Regions from separate parts of the Reyranella sp. genome, predicted to be linked through region 2. Evidence: predicted binding sites of a transcription regulator. Region 2 holds the regulator's gene; each other region holds the start of a gene.
What was found. Region 2 encodes LexA, which represses DNA repair genes until DNA is damaged. Its sites were predicted from a motif close to TGTTCNNNNTGTGTTCNG; they were not measured.

Region 1: the regulator LexA is predicted to act here: its motif matches at 3,571-3,588, upstream of ACQY8M_RS33595 (ImuA family protein).
Region 3: the regulator LexA is predicted to act here: its motif matches at 1,505-1,522, upstream of ACQY8M_RS18015 (ATP-dependent helicase).

The regions. Positions count from the first base shown of each region.
Region 1 is NZ_OZ257242.1:6,888,511-6,894,419, forward strand. Features, by position in the region: gene ACQY8M_RS33570 (amino acid ABC transporter permease) at 68-751, shown strand; gene ACQY8M_RS33575 (amino acid ABC transporter permease) at 751-1,395, shown strand; gene ACQY8M_RS33580 (amino acid ABC transporter ATP-binding protein) at 1,382-2,161, shown strand; gene ACQY8M_RS33585 (MBL fold metallo-hydrolase) at 2,171-3,010, opposite strand; gene ACQY8M_RS33590 (DUF433 domain-containing protein) at 3,264-3,524, opposite strand; gene ACQY8M_RS33595 (ImuA family protein) at 3,627-4,436, shown strand; gene ACQY8M_RS33600 (Y-family DNA polymerase) at 4,354-5,909, shown strand, end outside.
Region 2 is NZ_OZ257242.1:5,051,277-5,057,185, forward strand. Features, by position in the region: gene ACQY8M_RS24595 (ABC transporter substrate-binding protein) at 1-1,248, shown strand, start outside; gene ACQY8M_RS24600 (class II aldolase/adducin family protein) at 1,327-2,085, opposite strand; gene ACQY8M_RS24605 (Bug family tripartite tricarboxylate transporter substrate binding protein) at 2,096-3,067, opposite strand; gene lexA (transcriptional repressor LexA) at 3,176-3,919, opposite strand; gene ACQY8M_RS24615 (molybdopterin molybdotransferase MoeA) at 4,028-5,245, opposite strand; gene moaC (cyclic pyranopterin monophosphate synthase MoaC) at 5,370-5,852, opposite strand; gene trpC (indole-3-glycerol phosphate synthase TrpC) at 5,849-5,909, opposite strand, start outside.
Region 3 is NZ_OZ257242.1:3,675,177-3,681,085, forward strand. Features, by position in the region: gene ACQY8M_RS18005 (TetR/AcrR family transcriptional regulator) at 1-466, opposite strand, end outside; gene mddA (methanethiol S-methyltransferase) at 487-1,260, opposite strand; gene ACQY8M_RS18015 (ATP-dependent helicase) at 1,681-3,747, shown strand; gene ACQY8M_RS18020 (adenylate/guanylate cyclase domain-containing protein) at 3,815-5,770, shown strand.

The sequences.
Region 1 (5,909 bases), 1.8 Mb from region 2:
CTCCTCAGGATGAGGTCATGTTGGTCTGCCAACCGAAGGTAGCGCCTATGAGACCCGCGCTCCCGGCATGAGCTACAAGTTCGATTTCTCGTTCCTGGCCGAGAGATGGCCGGACTTCGTCGCGGGCGCCTGGCTCACCGTCCAGCTCACCGTGGTGTCGATCGCGCTCGGGCTCGCGGTCGGCACGGTGTGCGCGTTGCTGCGCGTCTACGGCAACCGCTGGGTCAGGGCTCCCGTAAGCTTCTATGTCGAGCTGATCCGCAACACGCCGCTGCTGGTCCAGATCTTCATCGTCTATTTCGGCCTGTCGAGCCTCGGCCTGAAGCTCTCCGCCGAGGTCTCGGCCGTGATCGCGCTGGTCGTGAACATGGGCGCCTACACGACGGAGATCATGCGGGCCGGCATCCAGTCGATCCAGCGCACCCAGCTCGAGGCAGCCGACTGCCTCGGCCTGACGCGGCTGCAGACCATCGTCCACGTCGTGCTGCTGCCGGCGATGGAGCGCGTCTACCCCGCGCTGTCGAGCCAGTTCGTGCTGCTGATGCTCGCCTCGTCGATCACCTCGCAGATCTCGACCGAGGAGCTGACCGCCACCGCCAACCTCGTGCAGTCCGACACCTATCGGAGCTTCGAGGTCTACATCATCGTGGCCGTCGTCTATCTCGCTTTGTCGGTGCTCTACCGCTTCGCCTTCTGGCTGATCGGGCTGGTGCTGTTCGCGCGCAAGCGCAAGCTTGGTACTGCGCTGTGATCCAGCTCAACGCCAACCACTTCCTCTACCTGCTCGAGGCCGCACGGTGGACCCTGCTGCTGTCGCTGATTGCCTTCGTCGGCGGCTCGGTGGTCGGCCTCGGACTTGCTCTGCTGCGCGTGTCCAAGATCGGAGTGCTGCGCGCCCTTGCCAGCGGTTACATCCAGATCATCCAGGGCACGCCGCTTCTGATCGTGCTGTTCCTGTCGTATTTCGGGCTCGGCATCATGGGCTACAAGCTGGTGCCGATCGTCGCCGCCGGCCTGTCTCTCACGCTCTACGCCGCGGCCTTCCTCGGCGAGATCTGGCGCGGCTGCATCGAGGCAGTGCCGCGCACCCAGTGGGAAGCATCGGACTGCCTCGGACTCAATCGCTTCCAGCAGTATGCCTACGTGATCCTGCCGCAGTCGGTGAAGCTCGCCATCCCGCCCACGGTGGGGTTCATGGTACAGATCGTGAAGAACACGTCGCTCGCCTCGGTGATCGGCTTCGTCGAGCTGGCGCGCGCGGGCCAGATCGTCAACAACTCGACCTTCGAGCCGTTCACGATCTTCACCGTTGTCGCCGCGATCTATTTCGCGATGTGCTACCCGCTGTCGCTCGCGGCACGCGCGCTCGAGAGGAAAGCCAATGCCGGCCGCTGAAGGGATACGCGAGGTGCCGAAGGAAGCGCCGGGAGAAGCGATCGTCCAGATCAAGGATGTCGTGAAGGAATTCGGCCCGCTGCGCGTGCTCGACGGCGTGAGCTTCGATATAGCCCGCGGGCAGGTCGTGGCCATCGTCGGCCGGAGCGGCTCGGGCAAAAGCACCCTGCTGCGCTGCATCGCCGGCCTGGAGACGACTCAGGGCGGCGCGATCACGGTGTGCGGCCATGCGGTCGGCCGTCCGGGCAGCGCCGCGCGCGCCCAGCTCCGACGCGACGTCGGCATGGTGTTCCAGAGCTACAATCTCTTTCCGCACCTCACCGTCGAGCGGAACATCACGCTCGCGCTCATCCTGGTAAAGAAGCAGTCGCGCGACGCCGCCCTCGCCAAGGCGGCCGAGGTGCTTGCGATGGTCGGGCTGACCGACAAGCGCACCGCCTATCCCGAGCAGCTCTCCGGCGGCCAGCAACAGAGGGTCGCGATCGCCCGCTCGCTGGCGCTGTCGCCACAGGTCATGCTGTTCGACGAGGTGACCTCCGCGCTCGATCCCGAGCTCACCTCCGAGGTGCTGGCGGTGATGGAGGATCTCGCGCGGCGCGGCATGACCATGATCACCGTCACGCACGAGATGGGCTTCGCACGCCGCGTCGCCGACCTCGTGGTCTTCATGCACAAGGGCAAGGTGTGGGAGAGCGGCCCGACCGCCGAGCTGTTCGCGAAGCCAAGGACCGCCGAATTCACCCAGTTCGTCTCGAGCGAGCTGTAGATCGGGGCGTCAGCCGCCGCCCTCGCCGGCGACGGCGATCACCGTCAGCTTCTCGGGCAGCTCCTCCTTCACGACCTCGATGCTGCGCTTGTCCGGCCACACGAAGTCGGCATCGAGCGGTGCCATCAGGCCCACGAAGCGGTCGAGCTGGTACTTGCCCCAGTAGTGCATCGGCAGCACGATCTTCGGGTCGATCGACTTGATGACATCGGCCATGAACGGCACGCCCATGGTGAAGGAGCCGTCGATCGGCACCATCAGCACATCGATACGGCCGATCTCCTCGAGATGCTCCCTGGTCAGGCGATGATGCAGGTGGCCGAGATGGGCGATGCAGAGGTCGCCGACCGAGTAGATGAAGATCGAGTTGCCGTTGATGCGCGCCGTGCTGCCGCCCCAGTCGCGCGCGTTGGTCGGCACGTTCCACACCCGCATGTCCTTGAGCCGGACATCGTGCTTGGCTTCGGTCTGGCCGGGCTCGGGCCAACCTTTCAGGACGAAGGTGATGCCGTCCTCCGGCTCGTCGGTGAAATGCGTGCTGTGCGCGTTGTTCATCGTGACGATGTCGGGGTGGCGGCCGAAGCCGTTGACGCCGTTGTAGTCGGTGATCGCCCGCACCCCTTCCGGCGTGTCGATCTGGTAGCTGGCATGGCCGACGAAGGTGATGACCGCGCGATTGGGCGAGGGCTCGCCGTTGCCTGAGGCGAGCTGCGCCCCGTCGAGCGAGGCGACGTGCGTGCCGGGCCCCAGCCGTTCGACCAGGTTCTTCGAGCAGCGCGCCAAGGCTGGGCCGGCCAGCAAGGCAACGGTGGCGGCGATCAGGGCGGCAGCGGAAAAGCGAAGCGACATCGGACGTTCCTCACGACCTGACGATTAGCTGACGCAGTACAGTCGCAAGCATCGTGCCGCTGCGCAATTCGTCGAACTGTTCCCGGATCTGATCCAAGCTTCACGTGGGGCATGTTTTCCAAACGTCAGGCAAAGGGCGCGGAAGTCAGCGTCCTTTGTCCAACCATGTAGTCATGGTCGCGGGCAAAGGTGGAAATCGTAGCGTCGTCCGACTGCCCCAGACCGAGGCTCAGATTTTCGTCGAAGAGCAGCTTCACGCAGGCTGGGGAGTCGAGCCGCGTTCCCGCTCACGCTCGGCTGCATAGGCGAGACACGCCAGAATGTCTTCGCGTTCCAAATAAGGGAAGTCGGCAAGGACCTCGTCAATGCTCATGTCGGCAGCCAGATATTCGAGCACATCGGCTACAGATATGCGCATGCCCCGCACACAAGGCTTTCCGCCGAGCTTGCCGGGTTCAACAGTGATGCGGGAACGCCAGTCGGACATTGCAGAAAGATAGGCTGAAAAAGTCACTCTAGCACCTCCTACCCCCTCGATTGACTCTCCTTATCCAAGGGAATAGAACAAACACAGAACATTTGTTATCCCCAACCCTGACACCGGATCGAGGGGGCGATGCCCGTCATTTCCCCGCATGCTTTTGCTTCCCCCGTCGCCAACGACCGCGGGAGTCCCGTCCCGCCCACCTTGCGCGAGCAGGTGCGCCGGCTGGAGCGCGCCCACAGCACCCAGCACGCCGGCCGCGCGGCTGCCCCGCTGGGCGTGCCGGAGATCGACCGGCTGCTGCCCGACGGCGGCCTGCTGACCGGCGCCTTGCATGAGATCGAAGCGGGTCCGTCGCCCTCCGGCCGCGTCGCCGCTCATGACGGCGCGGCGCTGGCCTTCGCCGCCTTCCTGATCGGCCGGCTGGGCCCCGGCACCCTGCTGTGGTGCCGCCAGCCCTCGGGTGCCGCCGACGCACCGCCCTATGCGCCGGCGCTGGCCGCCTGGGTCGATCCGGCCCGGCTGCTGATGGTCACGGCGCGGCGCGACGAGGATCTGTTCTGGGCGATGGAAGAAGGGCTGCGCACGCCCGGCATCGCCGCCGTCGTCGGGGAGACCCGCGCCGCCGACCCCACCGCCGGCCGCCGCCTGTCGCTCGCGGCGGAGAAGAACGGCGTGCCCGTGCTGCTGCTGCGCGCCCAGCCGGCACCGCCGCAAAGCGTTTGCGCGACACGCTGGCGGGTGGCCTCGATACCTTCGCCCGAGTTCGACCGTCCGCGATGGCGGGTCGAGCTGCGGCGCAACCGTTTCGGCAAGCCCTCGGTCGAAGAGATGCCATCCTGGCTCCTGGAGTGGAACGATGAAGCGCGTTGTCTCTCTGTGGTTCCCCAAGCTCTCGACCGATCGGCTGGCGCGCCTCAACGCGAAAGACTGGTCGGCTAGGGCTGCCGCCACCGTCGTCTGGCGCGACAGTTGCCCGCGGCTCGCGGCGGTCAACCCGCATGCCCGCGCCGCCGGCCTGCGCCCGTACATGCGGCTGGCCGATTCACGGACCCTCGTGCCCGACCTCGTCACCCTGCCGATCGAGCCGCTGGCCGACCGCCACCTGATCGAGACGCTTGCCAACTGGTGCGACCGCTATACGCCGTGGGTCGCGATCGATCCGCTGGGCGACGCCATGGCCGAGGAAAGTGCCGAGGCCTGCGCCACCGGCGGCTTCGGCGGCGACGCGGGCCTACTGCTCGACGTCACCGGCTGTGGCCATCTCTTCGGTTCCGGCGAGGCGGGCGAGCGCGCGCTGCTGGCCGATCTGGTCCAGCGCCTGAGCCGGCACGACTTCGCCTGCCGCGCCGCGATGGCCGACACGGCGGGTGCGGCCTGGGCGCTGGCCCGCTTCGCCGAGACGCAGGCCGCCCTGTTCTGTCCGGTCAACGGCCAGCGCGATGCACTCGCCGCGCTGCCGGTCGACGGATTGCGACTCGACAAGCCGATCCTCGAGACCTTCCTGAAGCTCGGCCTGCGCCGCATCGGCGATCTCTACCCGCTGCCGCGCGCGCCGCTGTCGCGCCGCTTCGGCGACCAGCCGCTCACCCGCCTCGACCAGGCGCTCGGCAAGGTCGACGAGGCGATCGAGCCGCGCCGGCCGCCACCCGCCTTCCGCACGCGGCTTTCCTTCGCCGAGCCGATCGGCCGGCCCGAGGACATCGCCGCCGTGACCAGCCGCTTGCTCGCCGCGCTCTGCCAGCAGTTCGAGCAGGCGAGCGTCGGCGCCCGCAAGCTCGAGATCGCGCTCTACAGGGTCGACGGCTCGGTCGACCGTACCGCCATCGGCACCAGCCGGCCCAACCGCGACAACCCGAAGCTGATGAAGCTGTTCGAGCAGAAGCTCGGCGAGCTCGATCCCGGCTTCGGCGTCGAGCTGATGATCCTGTCGGCACCCGAGGTCGAGACCTGGACCGGCGCGCAGGACATGCTGCCCGAGACGGCGCCGATCACGGCCAATCCGCTGGGCGAGGATGGCACGATCGATCTCGCCGATCGGCTGGCGCTGCGCCTGGGCGCGGGCAACGTCGTGCGCCTGCTGCCGCGCGACAGCCACATCCCCGAACGCGTGCAGACCACGGCGCCGATCTCCGCCCCCGCGGCACCGGCCGGCGCCTGGGCACGCGTCGCCTCGATGAAGGGGATTCGCCCGACGCGGCTGCTGCAGCGGCCCGAGCTGGTCGAAGCCATGGCCGAGGTGCCCGACGAGCCGCCGCGCCGCTTCGTCTGGCGCCGCCACTCCCATCGCCTCGTGCGCATCGAAGGCCCCGAACGCATCGCCGACGAATGGTGGCGGCCGCGCCCCGGCGGCAAGATCATGCCGCCCAACATCATCCCGCCGGTGCGCGACTATTACCGCGTCGAGGACGACGA
Region 2 (5,909 bases):
AACCTCGAGAAGCTCCTGAACGACAAGGCACCGCAGTTCGATCCCAAGCAGGCCGCGCAGGGCCGCTCGCGCATCCCGGCGGTGAAGTCCTACAAGGTGATCGACGACTACACGCTGGAGGTCCGCACCAACGGGCCCGATGCGTTCCTGCCATACCAGATCGGCTGGGTCATGATCTCGAGCCCGGCGCAGTGGGAGAAGGTCGGCAAGGATTGGAACAAGTTCGCCCAGACGCCGTCCGGCACCGGGCCGTGGAAGGTCGCTTCCTTCGTGCCCCAGACTCGCGCCGAGCTGGTGCCGTTCAAGGAATATTGGGATCCCAAGCGGGTGCCGAAGCTCGACAAGCTCGTGCTGCTGCCGCTGCCGGAAGCCACCACCCGCACGGCCGCACTGCGCGGCGGGCAGGTCGACTGGATCGAGGCGCCGTCGCCCGACGCCGTGCCCAGCCTCGAGAAGGCCGGCTTCAAGATCGTCTCCAACGCCTATCCGCACAATTGGACCTGGCACCTCAGCATGGTCGACGGCTCGCCGTGGAAGGACATTCGCGTGCGCAAGGCGGCCAACCTCGCGGTCGATCGCGCCGGCCTCAAGGTCATGCTCGGTGGGTTGATGATCCCGGCCAAGGGTTTCGTCGTGCCGGGCAGCCAGTGGTTCGGCAAGCCGTCGTTCGACGTGAAGTTCGATCCGGAGGCGGCGAAGAAGCTGCTGGCGGAGGCGGGCTTCAGCAAGAGCAATCCGGCCAAGGTCCGGATCCTGATCTCGGCCTCGGGCTCGGGCCAGATGCAGCCGCTGGCGATGAACGAGTACATCCAGCAGAACCTCGCCGATGTCGGCATCAAGGTCGATTTCGACGTCGTCGAGTGGAACACGATGATCAACCTATGGCGCGCCGGTGCGAAGTCGGACCTCGCAAAGGGTGCCAATGGGATCAACTTCTCCTATTTCATCCAGGATCCGTTCACCGCCTTCGTGCGTCACATCGATTCCAAGCTCGTGGCGCCGAACGGCACCAACTGGGGCTACTACCAGGAACCGGCGATGGACGCGCTGATCGAGCAGGCGCGCACCACCTTCGACGCGGCCGAGCAGGACAAGGTGCTGCAGAAGATCCACGAGAAGATCGTCGACGAGGCGCTCTTCCTGTTCGTGACGCACGACGTCGCGCCGCGTGCCATGTCGACCAAGGTGAACGGCTTCATCCAGGCCCAGAACTGGTTCCAGGACTTCTCGCCGATCACGATGAAGTAGGAAACTGTCATCCCGAGCGCAGCGAGGGATCCTTACCCGCTCCAGAAGGATCCCTCGCTGTGCTCGGGATGACAGACCTTATCCCTTCGCCTTGATTACCTTCGGATACATCACCGAATCGCCGTGAGTGGCCATGTAAGCCATCTCCTCGTCGGTGACGGTTTCCGGCGTCCTGCCGTTGGCCGCGCACAGCATCTCGACGATGATGTTGCGCTTGATCTCGCTCACCAGCACGCAGGTGCGGTGATAGGCCTCCGACACGGTGCGGCCGAGCACCGTGAAGCCGTGGCGCTTCATGATGATGCAGTTGGTGTCCTGGATGAACTCCTTGATCGGTCCGACATCCTCTTCGACGTTGATGCTGGCCGGCAGGTAGTGTGCGGGCTTCTGCATCAGGTAGCCGTAGGTCAGGCTGTACGAGTTGATCTTTTCATAGCCCGCCGCCATGAAGGCGATCATCTCGTCGTGGTGGAGATGGATCACCGCGTTGACGTCCGGCCGCAGGCGCAGGATCTCGCGGTTCATCTGGTGGCCGACGGTGGTCGCGCGTTCGCCGGCCAGGATCCGGCCATAGGGGATGTCGGTGATGACGAGGTCGTCAGCCTCGACTTCCTCGAGGCTGATGCCCTGGGGCTTTGCGTAGCACACGCCGTCGGAATGGTTGGGATGGGCGACGCGGATCACCATGCCGCCGACGCTGCTGTTGACCAGGCCGCGGTTGGCGATCCGGTGAGCGTAGGTGACGTAGTCCTTCACAACCTTCGGATCGAACGAGACGCTCGGGTCGGGCGTCAGCTCGTTGACGCGAAAGGCGAGGGCGGGGCTGCCATCCATCATGATCGGGCTCCTATTCGGGCTTGATGCCGAGGCGATCGGCGAGGTCGCGCCACTGCTTCGTCTCGCGCGCCATGGTCGCGCCGAAATCGGCCGGCGTCGACACCACCGGCTCGACATCGATCGCGCGCAGCCTGCCGCGGCCGGGATCGGCGAGCAGCGCCTGTGCCAGGATCTTCTGGACGCGCTCGGCGATCTCTGGCGGCAGGCCGGGCGGCGCCACGATGCAGTACCAGAACACGTCCTGGAAATTCCTCACGCCGAGGCTGTCGAAGGTCGGCACGTTCGGCACCGCAGCCGACGGTCGTGTGACCGCGAAACCGGTCAGGCGGTTCTCACGCACCAGCCCGGCCGAGCCCGAGGGATTGTCGAGCATCACCGCGACGGTGCCGTTCATCAGGTCGGGATAGACCGCGGCCGCGCCCTTGTACGGCGCATCGATCATCTTGAGGCCGGCGATCTGCTCGAACTGGCGCGTCAACAGATAGCCCAGCGTCGAGGGGCCGAGCGAGGCGCAGGCGACCTTGCCGGGCTGTGCCCTGGTGTTGGCGATGAAGGTCGGGAGGTCCTTGGCGCCGGCGGCCGGTCCCCCGATCAGAATGTAGGATGTCGTGCCGATCATCGTGACCGCTGTGAAGGACTTCACCGGATCGTAGGGCAGGTCCTTGCGGAACACCGGCGCGGCGGCATGGCTGCTCGAGGTCGCGATACCGAACGTGTAGCCGTCGGGTGCGGCTTTGGCGACGATGTCGCTACCGATCGTCCCGCCGGCACCCGGCTTGTTCTCGATGACGATGGGCTGCCCAAGTGCCTCCGAGAGGTACTGCATGGCAATCCGTCCCGTGGCGTCGGTGCCCCCTCCGGGCGGCAAGGCGACGATGCAGCGGATCGGTCGGCTTGGCCAGGTGTCGGCGCGCGCGATGGCCGGAGCGGCGAGGGCGGCAGCCGCGCCCGTCAAAAGGAGACGACGCGTATATTCGGTCATGGACACGTTTGAACACGTGTCTCGCGGAGGCGCAACGGGTGCGCTGGGAGCGCGGCTCTCCAGAGCCGCTCATGATCATGGCGGCTCTGGAGAGCCGCGCTCCCAGCATTAATGATAACGGCGATAGAGGCCCGCGAGGCGACCCTGGATCTTGACCCGGTCGGGTCCGAAGATGCGGGTTTCGTAGGCGGCATTGGCTGGCTCGAGCGCGATCGAGGCGCCCTTCTTGCGCAGGCGCTTGAGCGTCGCCTCGCTGTCGTCGATCAAGGCGACGACGATCTCGCCCGACTCGGCCGAGTCGGCGCTGCGGATGATGGCGATGTCGCCGTTCTGGATGCCGGCCTCGACCATCGAATCGCCTTGCACCTCGAGGCAATAGTGCGCGCCCGAACCGAGCAGCGAGACCGGCACGTCGACGGTGGTGGAATTGTCGCGCAGCGCCTCGATCGGCGTGCCGGCGGCGATCCGGCCGTAGAGCGGCAGGCTGAGCGCCTGCGCCTCATTGGCCGCCAGAATGGCGCCGGCCAGCGGCATCCGCTCGCCGCGCACGATCTGCGGCACGAACCCTTCGCGTGGCTCGGCCATGCCGCGGCGCGAGTCGAGCAGCGGCGTGACGTTGGACGCCGGCATGGCAGCCGCCTCCGGCAGCTTCAACACCTGCAGCGCGCGCGCACGATGCGGCAGGCGGCGCAGGAAGCCGCGCTCCTCCAGCCCGGTGATCAGGCGGTGGATGCCGGACTTCGACTTGAGCCGCAGCGCCTCCTTCATCTCGTCGAACGACGGCGAAACGCCGCCCTCGTTGAGGCGCTTGTTGATGAACAGGAGCAATTCGTTTTGTTTGCGGGTTAGCACCGTCTTCTCCCCGGAACGCTTACCAGATTTCGGAACAAATCCCGAAACCCGACACATGTTCTAGTTTAGTTCTGGGGATTGGTCAACTTTTCCCAGGAACACTGGGGATCAATAGCCACCGGGGAGAACAGAAAGATCCACAATCCGCACGGTGTCACCGGCCTTCTTGGCCGGATCGTGCGGTGGTCGGATGAGCAGGGCGTTGCACCATGCCAGGACCGACAGCATCGAGCTGTCCTGCACCTTGTGGGGCTCGACGGTCAGGCTGCCGTCGGGCTGACGTGTCGCCAGGGAGCGGACGTAGTCCTGCCGTTGGTCGTTGGCCTTGACGTCGACCGCGAGGCGCGCCGGGACGGTCGCCGGCAAGTCACCGGCCTGGCCCATCATCCGCTCCATCGCGGGTTTCAGGAACAGCAGCGAACAGACCATGGTCGAGACCGGGTTGCCCGGCAGGCCGAGCACGCGGGCGCGGTCCCTGGCGGCGAACATCAGCGGTTTGCCGGGGCGCATCGCGATCTTCCAGAAATCCATCGCGAAGCCCTGCGCCATCAGCGCGTCCTGCACCAGATCGTGATCGCCGACCGAGGCGCCGCCGAGTGTGATCAGGATGTCGTGCTGCGTGCCGGCGGCGATGCGGTCCTGGATCAGTGCCGCGTCGTCGCGTGCGATGTCGAACAGGGTCGGGTCGCCGCCCCAGCCTTTCACCAGGGCCGCCACGGCGATGCCGGAGGAGGAGACGATCTGGTTGCGGCCGACCGGCTCGCCCGGCATCACCAGCTCGTCGCCAGTCGAGAGGATCGCCACCCGCGGCTTCCTGTGCACCGTGAGCCACGGCAGGTTCATCGCCGCGGCGAGGCCCACGTCGCGCGTGGTGAGCGTGCGGCCGGCCGCCAGTGGCGACTCCCCGGCACTGAAGTCGAGGCCGGCCTTGCGGACGTGCCGGCCGGGGATCGGCGCTTCGAGAATGGTGATCCTGTCGCCGTTGGCCTGGGTGTCTTCCTGGATGACGATCGAATCCGCCCCCATCGGCAGCGGGCCGCCGGTGAAGATGCGGACGGTTTCGCCGGGCTTCAGCGCGTGATCGTACGACCCGCCGGCGGCCGCTTCACCGACCAGGGTGAGCGTCGTCGGCGCGGCCGGCACGTCCTCGCCGCGCACGGCGTAGCCGTCCATCGCCGAGAGAGCGGCGGGCGGCTGGGTGAGGCGGGCCGTCGGCGCGACCGCCAGCACGCGGCCGGCCGCGTCGGCGATCGACACCATCTCGGCGGGCAGGGGGGAGGAGAAGGCCGCGATCACGCGGGCATGGGCTTCCTTGACGCTCAGCATGGCGCACCTACGCTTATCAAAGCAAAATTGTCATCCCGAGCGGAGCGAGGGATCTTTAAAGCCAAGAGCAAAGATCCCTCGCTCCGCTCGGGATGACACTGGGCTTGTACGGGCGAGTGGAGCGTCATGAGCGGGCGTCGAATGTCCCCGACTTGCCGCCCGACTTGTGCAGCAGTTTCACCTCGGCGATCACCATGCCGCGGTCGACCGCCTTGCACATGTCGTAGACGGTCAGCGCGGCGACCGAGGCGGCGGTAAGGGCTTCCATCTCGACGCCGGTACGGCCCTTCAGCTTGCAGGTCGCCTCGATGTCGACGGCGTTGCGCGCCTCGTCGAGCGCCAGCGTGACGCTGACCGAGGAGAGGGCCAGCGGATGGCACAGCGGGATCAGGTCGGGGGTCTTCTTGGCGGCCATGATGCCGGCAAGCTGCGCCACCGTCAGCACATCGCCCTTGGCGGCCTTCTTGTCGCGGATCAGCCTCAGGGTCGCCGGCTGCATGAGCACCGTGGCTTGCGCCACCGCGACGCGCTCGGTGATGTCCTTGGCGCCGACATCGACCATGTGGGCATTGCCCAGATCGTCGAAATGGGTGAGTTCGCTGCTCATGCCGCCTTGACCAGAATCTCGCGCACGGCCGCCTCGACGTCCGGTTTGCGCATGAAG
Region 3 (5,909 bases), 1.4 Mb from region 2:
CCTCCGCCGTGAAGGGGCCGAGGCCGCCGAGCTCCTTCTCGGCCTTGCGCGCCAGCCCCACGATCAGTTCGACCCAGCCCATGATGCCGGCGCGCACGATCTTGGCGACCGCCTTGTCTACCCAGCTCGCCGCGATCAGCTCCTGCAGGACGCGCACGTAGCCCGAGTCGATGTCGTCGTCGAGATAGCCGCAAGCGCGATCCCATTGCTCCGAGAGCGTGAGTACCGGATCGCCGAACAACGCGGTCTGGCGATCGAGCAGCTCGTTGTTGAGGTAGTCGAATAGCGCGAGCACGAGACCCTGCTTGGAGCCGAAGTGATAATGGATCTGGCTGAGCGGGACGCCGGCCGCCGCCGCGACGTCGCGCGTCGACAGGCCTGAGTAGCCCTTCTGGTGCAGCACCTTCTTGGCCGCCTCGAGCAGCGACGTGCCGGTCTCCATCTTCCTCGCCGCCGCCTGACGCATCACCACACCCCGCTGTCGTGTCAGAGCCGGTCGAGCTTGGCCGGCGTGCCCTCATCCGGCTGGACGCGTCGCCGCGGCAGCGGGATCAGCATCGAGACCTGCTCGCGATAGCGGCGGTAGCGGTCGCCAAAGGCGGCGATCAGGTCGCGCTCCTCGAGCTGGATGCCGATCAGGATATAGCCGGTGGTCGCCACTGCGAACAGCAGATGGCCCATCGTCATCGCCGGCGTCGCCCAGAATGCCAGCAGGAAGCCGAGATAGATCGGATGGCGCACCCGCTTGTAGAGGAAAGGCGTCCTGAACCCAGCCGGCGGCAGCGAGTTGCCGCGTAGCCGGCAGTAGACCTGGCGCAGGCCGAACAGCTCGAAGTGATTGATCATGAAGGTGCTGAGCAGTACCAGCGCCCAGCCGAGCCAGAAGATCGCCTGCAGCGCGAATGCACCGATCGGGTTGGTGACCGTCCACACCGGCCCGGGCATCGGCCGCCATTGCCAGTAGAGCAGCAGCAAGGCGAGGCTCGCGAACAGCACGAAGGTCGTGCGTTCCACAGGCTCGGGCACCCGGCGGGTCCACCAGCGCTTGAAGCCGGGTCGCGCCATGACGCTGTGCTGGACGGCGAACAGGCCGAGCAGGACCGTGTCGATCGCCAGCGCCAGCGTCAGCGGTCCAACTTCCCCGCTATCGATCGTCTTGGGTGCCGGCAGATTGCCGACGAAGGCGATGGCGTAGAGGAAAGTGCCGAGGAAAAGCCCGTAAACCGCGACGCCGTACAGGACTGAAGCGATACCGCCCATGTCATCCTCCGTGGCTATAGCGCATTGTCGGTCGATCGACCGAATATCTCGAGAATAATTCGGTCGATCGACCGAGTCAATGAGCGTCGAACTTGTTGACCCGCGCCTTCACGTTGAGCGTGTCGACGTGTTCATGGGGATCGTAGATGCTGCGCGGTCGTATTTGCCGCGACGCGAGTCACGCTTTTCGATCGGCTTTCCGACCGCTTTAACGGCGCCGAGCGCAAGAAAAAGCGACTCGACCTGTTCTGATTTTGTTCCTATACGGGGACTATGTGCAATCTTTCTCGCAATGTCGGCGCCGGATTGGCGCACGCTGCGCATTTCGGCGCGACGTACCGTCGGCTATGAGCGCTCGCACGAAACAAGATCGCCGAATACTTCTATTCGTTGCTGCCCTTTAAGCACCCGTTGCCGTCCATGACCGCAGCGTATCTCGACAAGCTCAATCGCGAACAGCGGCGAGCTGTGGAGCATGGCGTTCAAGACAATGAGTGCGTTCCAGCTCCCGCGCTTCTTGTCATCGCCGGCGCGGGATCGGGCAAGACCAACACGCTGGCCCATCGCGTTGCGCACCTCATCACCAATGGCGCAGACCCACGCCGTATCCTGTTGATGACCTTCTCCCGCCGGGCGGCGACGGAGATGGCGCGTCGCATCGAGCGGATCAGCCGGATTGTTCCTGGCGCGCATGTGGGCGCGATGGGAGATGCGCTCACCTGGGCCGGCACGTTCCATGGAATCGGGGCACGGATCCTGCGCGAATACGCCGAACAGATTGGGATTAGCCCTGCCTTCACGATCCACGACCGCGAAGATGCCGCTGACCTCATGAACCTCGTCCGGCATCAACTTGGCTTCTCCAAGACGGAGAGCCGGTTCCCGACCAAAAGCACGTGCCTTCAAATCTACTCGCGCGCCGTCAATGCGGAGCAACCGCTGGATGTCGTGCTCCGGGGTAACTTTCCCTGGTGCGCCGCGTGGCAGGAGCAGCTGCGGGCCTTGTTCAGGGCTTATGTCGAGGCCAAGCAGGCCCAAAACGTCCTAGACTACGATGACCTATTGCTCTTCTGGGCGCAGACGATGACTGACCCCCTCCTGGCCGGCGACATCGGCGCCAAGTTCGACCATGTGATGGTCGATGAGTATCAGGACACCAATCGCCTTCAGTCGTCGATCTTGCAGGCGCTCAAGCCCGACGGGAGAGGTCTCACTGTTGTCGGCGATGATGCTCAGGCCATCTACTCCTTCCGGGCCGCTACCGTTCGCAACATCCTCGATTTCCCGGCGAGCTTCAGTCCAGCCGCCGATATCGTCACGCTCGACCGGAATTATCGCTCGACACAGCCAATCCTGGCCGCAGCGAACGGGGTCATTGGTCTCGCCTCTGAGCGCTTCACCAAGAATCTCTGGACCGAACGTCAGTCAGCCGAGCGGCCGATGTTGGTGAGTGTCCGCGATGAGGGAGACCAGGCCCGCTATATCGTCGACCGCGTGCTGGAAAACCGCGAGAGCGGCACCGTCTTGAAAGAGCAATCGGTTCTGTTTCGAACGTCCAGCCATAGCGGCCATCTGGAAGTCGAGTTGACGCGCCGCAATGTTCCTTTCGTCAAGTTCGGTGGTCTCAAGTTCCTCGACAGCGCGCACGTCAAGGACCTGCTCGCCTTGCTGCGGTTCGCGCAGAACCCGCGGGACAAGGTCGCCGGCTTCCGTCTCATGCTCCTCATTCCGGGCGTCGGGCCACTATCTGCTCAGCACGCTCTCGATCAGATGGCCGAAGGGCCAGATCCACTCTTTGCCCTGGCTACCATTGCTGCCCCGCCGCGGACCGGCGGGGATTGGGCCAGCTTCGTCCAAGTCCTTCACCAGCTCACGGGCAGCAAGGCGGGCTGGCCGGCTGAAATTGAGCAAGCTCGACGCTGGTACGAACCACATCTCGATCGGATTCACGAAGACGCCGCTGCGCGTCTGGCTGACCTGCTGCAGCTCGAGCAGATCGCCGCCGGCTATACCTCGCGCGAGCATTTCCTCACCGAGCTGACCTTGGATCCGCCCGACGCCACGAGCGACCAGGCGGGCGTCCCGCTTCTCGACGAGGATTACCTATGCCTCTCGACTATCCATTCCGCCAAGGGTCAGGAGTGGAAGGCGGTCTTCGTGCTTAACGTGGTCGATGGTTGCATACCGTCCGACCTCGGCACCGGCACAACCGCCGATATCGAAGAGGAGCGGCGGTTGCTTTACGTCGCCATGACGCGGGCGAAGGACAATCTGTCACTCGTCATGCCGCAGCGCTTCTTCACTCACGGTCAGAACGCGCAGGGCGATCGTCACGTTTATGCATCGCGAACGCGTTTCCTCCCGAAAGCCCTGCTGCAGCACTTCGAGTGCGCAACGTGGCCACCACCAAGCACGCTGACGCGGCAGCAACTCGCTGCGAAACAAGTCCGCATTGATGTTGGGGCTCGTTTGCGCGATCAGTGGTGATTCGCACGTCGTCAGGTTGCAGACGGTCGGGTAGAATGCGAGGTGATCGGGTTTGGGAGCCGCCTTGATGCCACCGCCAGCCTCCGTCGAACGCCGCCTTGCGGCGATCCTTGCCCTGGATGTCGTCGGCTACAGTCGAATGATGGGCATCGACGAGGTAGGAACTTTGTCGGCCCTCAAGGCTCATCGCGCCGTGCTAGTCGATTCGGTTGTTGCCAGGCATCACGGGCGGCTTGTCAAAACGACCGGAGATGGATTGCTCCTGGAATTCGCCAGCGTCGTCGACGCAATCGCGTGCGCGGTTGCGATCCAGCGAGGCATGTTCTCCCGCAACCAGGATGTCGCGGAGGAGAAGCGAATCGTCTTCCGCATCGGCATCAACATCGGCGACATCATCATCGATGACGGCGATATCTTTGGCGACGGCGTTAATGTTGCGGCGCGCCTGGAAGGGCTTTGCGAGCCCGGAGGGGTCTGCATTTCGCGCGCCGCGAATGATCAGGTCCGCGACAAACTTTCGCTGTCGTTTGCCGATCTCGGCGAACATGCGGTCAAGAACATTGCGCGGACGATCGGTGTCTTCGGCCTGTCGGCGTCGGATATCGCGGCGCTGCCTGAGGAGAGGCCGGTCGAAGAAACGCAAAGAGCTGTTTCCGCGGCCGCCCGTCCGCGCAGGAGCAACGTGCTGGTTGGAGTGGGCATCGCCGGTCTTGCCGCCGTCGGGTTCGCGCTCTGGGCGTTTGGGCCGACCGTCCTCGAGATGATGTCGCCAAGCCCGTTCGATCAGCAGCTTCAGGCGGTTGTTGCCAAGACCGCTCCGGCGATTTCCGCCGACTCACGGAAGGAGATCGTGCTGGGTTTCGTCGCCATGAAGCCGAACCGTGCGGTGGCCCTTGCTCCCACGGCCGCAAGGCTCCGCTACACCGGCGACTGGCCCACCCGCGAGCTGGCCGCAGAGAAAGTGCTCGAGAAGTGCCAGCACCGTTTTGGCGAGCCCTGTGCCCTGTTGGCCGTCAACGACGCCGTCGTGACGCCCGGGCCCGGAGGTGTGTGGCCGGTGACGGACGCGCCGCGCGTCCGGTATTCGGGCACCTTCAGGATCGACCAGATTCCCGGGCTGCGTGCCGGGGAGGTGGAGCGCAAGGACATCGCGAATTATTTCACCGAGCCCAGCCCCAAGGCGGCCGCCTACAACGTGTGGGGCTTCATGACCGTCGCTAGCGGAACCGCGACCCAGAGGCAGGCAGAGGAACAGGCGCTGCTGGCGTGCCGGAATGAAGTCACGCGCCTAAAGGCGACTGACGTTTGCCATCTCTATGCGGTCGAGAATCGAATCGTGCTCCCGCTTCGGTCGACGACGCCGATCACCCCGCCGCCGACCATCCCGCCCGTTGCCGGCGCCGCTTCATCAGAAAAGTCTAACGAGACAAGGGTTCGGGCAAAGTTGCTCGAACGGTTGGCAAAGTTGTTGCCGGGACAGGAAGTGGCTGCACACGAATCGCAGGTTGCCAGCTATCAATCGTCGGCCCGGAACAAGGCGATGGCGGCGCTGCCGCCGTCGCGCAGCTGGCGCACGGCAGGCTGGGACAGTGCCGCGACAGCGGAAGAGAGGGCGCTGGAGGGCTGCCAAGTGCGCCACGGCGCTGCGTGCCTCATCGTCGCTGTCAACGACAGCGTGAGCGACTCCGACGCCGCGACACCGCGACCGATGCCCCGGGTTTCGCACCAGGGCCCCTTCGATCCGGAGAGGATACCCGTCGTCAACGATTCATTGCGCAAGCGCGCGGACATCGTTGGCTACAGGGACTCGTCCGGCGCCAAGGCTGCGGCTCTTCATCCTTCGGGCCGACTTGTCACGGCGACCGGTGCCGCGAGCCAACGGGAAGCCGAAACCCAGGTGCTCGACACCTGCAATGCGGAGGCGCGCCGAGCCTCTCAGGCCGGCCCCTGCTATCTGTACGCGGCGGGCAATGACGTTGTCCTGACCAAGCGAGCGCTGGCGCCCGTCACCGGCAGTCCCTGAGGGGAACCGAGCGTTAGCATCTGCACAGGCAAGCGGGAGGCGGGAAGCGGTCTTTGCCCCAGTGCGCGGCGATGTTTGTCCATATCTGTTGTCAATGTCCCACCGGCGCTCGCCAATGAACAGAATTGTTACTTAAGTG